2 regions of the Actinoplanes sp. NPDC026623 genome follow, and region 2 is predicted to be linked to the other one. Evidence: riboswitches for the same ligand, from Rfam matches in the RefSeq annotation. Region 2 holds a riboswitch; the other holds the start of a gene.
The links. Region 2 has a riboswitch for cobalamin ahead of AB0F10_RS03055 (ribonucleoside-diphosphate reductase subunit alpha). Riboswitches for the same ligand answer to the same signal wherever they lie in the genome.
Positions count from the first base shown of each region.

Region 1 (2,383 bases), on a different contig from region 2:
GTGGTGCCGACCACCCGGGCGCTGCGGCTGCGCCCCGAGGTTGCGGCCGCGGCGGGGCTGCCCGCGGACACCCCACTGATCATCGGGGCGGCCGACGGTCCGCTGGCCAACCTCGGCGTCGGCGCCACCGCGCCCGGGGTCGCCGCCGTCTCCCTGGGCACCAGCGGCGCGCTGCGTACCATCGTGAACGGCCCGGCCGCGGACCAGGCCGGGCGGCTGTTCTGCTACGCGCTCACCGAGGAGCACTGGGTGGTGGGCGGCGCGGTCAACAACGCCGGCTCGGTGGTGCGCTGGGCCGGCGAGACCTTCGCCGGCGGCTTCGACCGCCCGGCCGCCGAGGGCGAGGACGCCGACGTCCGCGACGCCGCCCTGCTGGCGGAGGCCGCGGAGGTCGCCCCGGGCAGCGACGGTCTGCTCTGCCTGCCCTACCTGCTGGGGGAGCGGGCGCCGTGGTGGCGCGGCGGCATGCGCGGCGCCTACCTCGGGCTGCGCCGCGAGCACGGCCGCCCCCACCTGGTCCGGGCCGCGGTCGAGGGGGTCTGCCAGCAACTGGCGCTGGTCCGCGACACGTTCGCGGCCGAGGGCATCGCAATGACCGAGGTCCGGGCCACCGGCGGCGCCGTCGCCTCCGACATGTGGGTGGGCGTGCTCGCCGCGGCCCTGGACCTTCCGGTGTCCGTCGCGGACACGCCGGAGGGCACCGCGCTCGGCGCCTGCCTGCTCGCCCGGCACGCCGTCGGCGAGCTCCCGGATCTGGCCGGCGCCGCCGCGCTGGTCGCCATCGGCGAGCCCACCCGCCCGGACCCGGACGCCGCCGGCCTCTACCGCCGGATGCGGCCGCTGGTGGAACGCTCGGCGCTGGCGGTGACGGACGTCCTCACCGAGCTGGACAGGCTGGCACCCCAGCCGCTGCCGGGCACCGAGAAGGCTATCTGAGCGACACCGGCGGGTGGGTGAGGACGGCCACCCGGCCCCCGCGTTGACGCCGCGCCGCGCCGTGAGAAAGAGTGACTCGCGAGCGGCAGCGGAGGAACCCGGTGAGAAACCGGGACGGTCCCGCCACTGTGACCGGGATTCACCTCCCGGGAGTCAGGAGACTCCGGCCGCTCGCAACCTTCCACACGCGGGCGCGGACCCGCGGAAAGGACCGGGCGTGACGCCGTACCCGTTTTCTGCCGTCGTCGGCCTCGACGACCTGCGGCTCGCGCTGCTGCTGACGGCCGTGTCACCCGCCGTCGGCGGGGTCCTGGTCCGCGGCGAGAAGGGCACCGCCAAGTCCACCGTGGTGCGCGCCCTGGCCGCGTTGCTGCCCGAGGTGGACGTGGTCCGCGGCTGCCGCTTCGCCTGCGACCCGGCGGCGCCCGACCCCGGCTGCCCCGACGGCCCGCACGAGGCCGGCGCACCGCACGGGCACCGCCCCGCCACCCTGGTCGAGCTGCCGGTCGGCGCCACCGAGGACCGGGTCGTCGGCACCCTCGACATCCAGCGTGCGCTCGCCGACGGCGTAAAGGCCTACGAGCCGGGCCTGCTCGCGGCGGCGCATCGCGGTGCGCTCTACGTCGACGAGGTGAACCTGCTGCCGGATCACCTCGTCGACCTGCTGCTGGACGCGGCGGCGATGGGCCGCGCCCACGTCGAGCGCGACGGGGTGTCGGTCAAGCACGCCGCCCGGTTCCTGCTGGTCGGCACGATGAACCCCGAGGAGGGCGAGCCGCGGCCGCAGCTCGTCGACCGGTTCGGCCTGGTGGTCACCGTGGCGGCGCCCCGGGACCCGGCACAGCGCGCCGAGGTGGTGCGCCGCCGGCTCGCGTACGAGGCGGGGCCGGACGAGTTCGCCCGGCGGTTCGCCGGCGCCGAGACCGAGCTGGCGGCCCGGATCCTGGCGGCCCGCGCGGCGGTGCCGGCGGTGCTGCTGCCCGACGCGGAGCTGGACCGGATCGCCCGGGTCTGCCTGGCATACGGCGTCGACGGAATGCGGGCGGACATCGTGGTCGCCCGGTGCGCGGTGGCACTGGCGGCGTGGCACGGCCGCGACCGGGTCACCGTCGACGACATCCGCGACGCGGCGCGGCTGGCGTTGCCGCACCGGCGGCGCAGGGATCCGCTGGACCCGCCGGGCACCGACGAGCAGCGCCTGGAGGAGGCCCTGGACCAGGGCGCCCCGGACGACGACACCGACCCGACGCCCCCGGACGGCCCCCCGGACGGCCCCCCGGACGGCCCGGATGACAGCGGCCCCGACGGCGGCGGCCCCGACGGCGGCCCCGATGGCGGCGGCCCGGATGGCGGGGGAGATCGGCGTGGCCCCGAGTCGTCCGGTTCCGCCTCCGGCCGGCCGGAGAGCGCCCCGGCCGGCGAGCAGGCACCGGACGACGCCGGTGTC
Region 1 is NZ_JBEZXZ010000189.1:15,108-17,490, forward strand. It holds gene AB0F10_RS36215 (gluconokinase) at 1-936, shown strand, start outside; cobalamin riboswitch at 993-1,122, shown strand; partial or broken gene AB0F10_RS36220 (AAA family ATPase) at 1,154-2,383, shown strand, end outside.
Region 1: linked by a shared signal. The riboswitch ahead of AB0F10_RS36220 (AAA family ATPase) and the one ahead of AB0F10_RS03055 (ribonucleoside-diphosphate reductase subunit alpha) in region 2 are both predicted to bind cobalamin.

Region 2 (2,383 bases):
TGGTGTTACCGGGGCGGCCGGTCTGGTTGCTGAGCCGGTTCGACGGGTCCTTGAAGGTCATCCAGCCGTTGCCGGTCTGTGCCAGCGTGCGCATCATCCGGCCGTACAGGTCACGCGCCTTGACGGTCTTGACCGGCTTCTTCTCCGCGATCCGGTACGCGGCCTCGAACTCCTCGCCGTAGAGGTCGGGCAGGTCGGGGGCGTCGGTCGGGTCGATCAGCGACCAGTCCTCGTCGGCCTCGACCCGGCGCATGAACTCGTCCGGGATCCAGTTGGCCAGGTTCAGGTTGTGGGTGCGCCGGGCGTCCTCGCCCGTGTTGTCCCGAAGCTCGAGGAATTCCTCGATGTCCGGGTGCCACGGCTCGAGATAGACGCAGGCCGCGCCCTTGCGCCGGCCGCCCTGGTTGACCGCCGCGACGCTGGCGTCGAGCGTGCGCAGGAACGGCACGATGCCGTTGGAGCGGCCGTTCGTGCCGCGGATCAGCGCGCCCCGGCCACGGACCCGAGACCAGGAGATGCCGATGCCGCCGGCAAACTTCGACAGCCGGGCCACCTGCTGATAGCGCTCGTAGATCGAATCCAGCTCGTCCCTCGGCGAGTCCACGAGGAAGCACGACGACATCTGGGTGTGTCGGGTGCCCGAGTTGAACAACGTCGGCGAGCTCGGCAGATAGGCCAGCGACGACATGAGCCGGTAAAACGCGATCGCCTCTCCCGCGCTGGTCGACAGGCCGCAGGAGACCCGCAGCAACCAGTACTGCGGCGTCTCCACGACCAGGCGCGTCTGCGGGTGCCGCAGCAGGTAACGGTCGGCGACCGTACGCAGGCCGAAGTATTCGAACCGCAGATCGCCGGCCGGGTCGACGGCGTCGTCGAGCTTGCGGGCGTTCCTGGCCACGAACGCGGCCGTCTCGTCCCCGATCAGCCCCTCCGCGTGACCGCGGGCGATCGACTGGCTGAAGCTCGCGATGCCCTGGCCGCGGACCTCCTTGTCGACGAACGCCGCGAGCAGCCGGGCCGCCAGCCGCGAATACTGCGGCTCCTCGCCGATCAGCTCCGCCGCCGTCTGGATCGACAGCCTGTCCAGCTCGGCGGTGGTCGCGCCGTCGTAGAGGCCGCTGATGGTCTTGGTCGCCACCCGCAGCGGATCGACCTCGTCCAGGTCGGCGACCCACCGCTCGACCGCCTTGACGATCTTGTTGACGTCGACCGACTCGGTGTCACCGTTGCGCTTGCGCACCTGCATCGCGTGTCTGCGCTGCTCCGGTACGGCCGGATCGGACGCAGTCTGCTCCTGCGTGACCGTCATGAACTCTCTCTCCTCGCGAGCCCGTTCCGAAGTGGTCTCCGGGCGCGCAGGAGGACGCCGGTGGACGCGGCTGTGCGCGTACACCTGAATGGCGTCGGCCGTCCCACGCGGCCTCGGACCGCCACACGCGGAGCGTGCGGCGCGCTGGCAGGTCTTCGGACTCGCGGGCCTGACCGATATCCGGTCTCCTACTGGCCGTCGCTTCCCAGGCCGGGGCCCAGTGCTGATGACGGCGGTCGTTCCCACTCACCGCTGCGGGGCAGTTCCGGTCTTCCACCGGGATTCCCTCTTGCCTCGGCCGTCCTGGAGGGACGGCCGAACCAGCTGCGAGCAACACCATATCTAGGTGCGACTCCAAACATGCAACCCAACATGTCGTGTCGGCGTGTCGGATCATGCTCGTCCGGGTGAGGCCCCGCGCCGGGATGGGACGGCAGGGGGTAAAACGTCTGCATGGCAACGACACAAGAGCCACCCGGCGCCCAGGAGTTCATTCCCGCCGATGCGCACGGCCTCGAAGAGCTGAAGGCCGCCGCGCCCGGCTGCCGCGGCTGCGAACTGTACGAGGACGCCACCCAGGTGGTCTTCGGGCGCGGCGCCGCGCACGCCCGGCTCGTGCTGGTCGGCGAGCAGCCCGGCGACATCGAGGACCAGCGGGGGCTGCCCTTTGTCGGCCCGGCCGGCCGGCTGCTGCGCGATGCGGTCGGCGACGCCGGCATCGACCCGTCGGTGATCTACCTGACCAACACCGTGAAGCACTTCCGCTTCGAGCTGCGCGGCCGGCGGCGCATCCACCAGACGCCCGGCCCGGCGCACATCGCCGCCTGCCGGCCCTGGCTGGTCGCCGAACTCTCGCTGCTCGAGCCGGATCTGGTCGTGGCGCTCGGCGCGACCGCGGCCAAGGCCCTCTTCGGGCCGTCGTTCCGGGTCACGAGATCGCGCGGCGAGCTGCTGCCGTGGCCGGCCGCGGCGCAGCGCCCGCAGGACTTCCCGGCGGCCGGGGCCCAGGCGCTCGCGACGATCCACCCGTCGGCGGTGCTGCGGGCCGACGACCGGGACGCGGCCTACCGGGGC
Region 2 is NZ_JBEZXZ010000006.1:11,653-14,035, forward strand. It holds gene AB0F10_RS03055 (ribonucleoside-diphosphate reductase subunit alpha) at 1-1,309, opposite strand, end outside; cobalamin riboswitch at 1,438-1,649, opposite strand; gene AB0F10_RS03060 (UdgX family uracil-DNA binding protein) at 1,763-2,383, shown strand, end outside.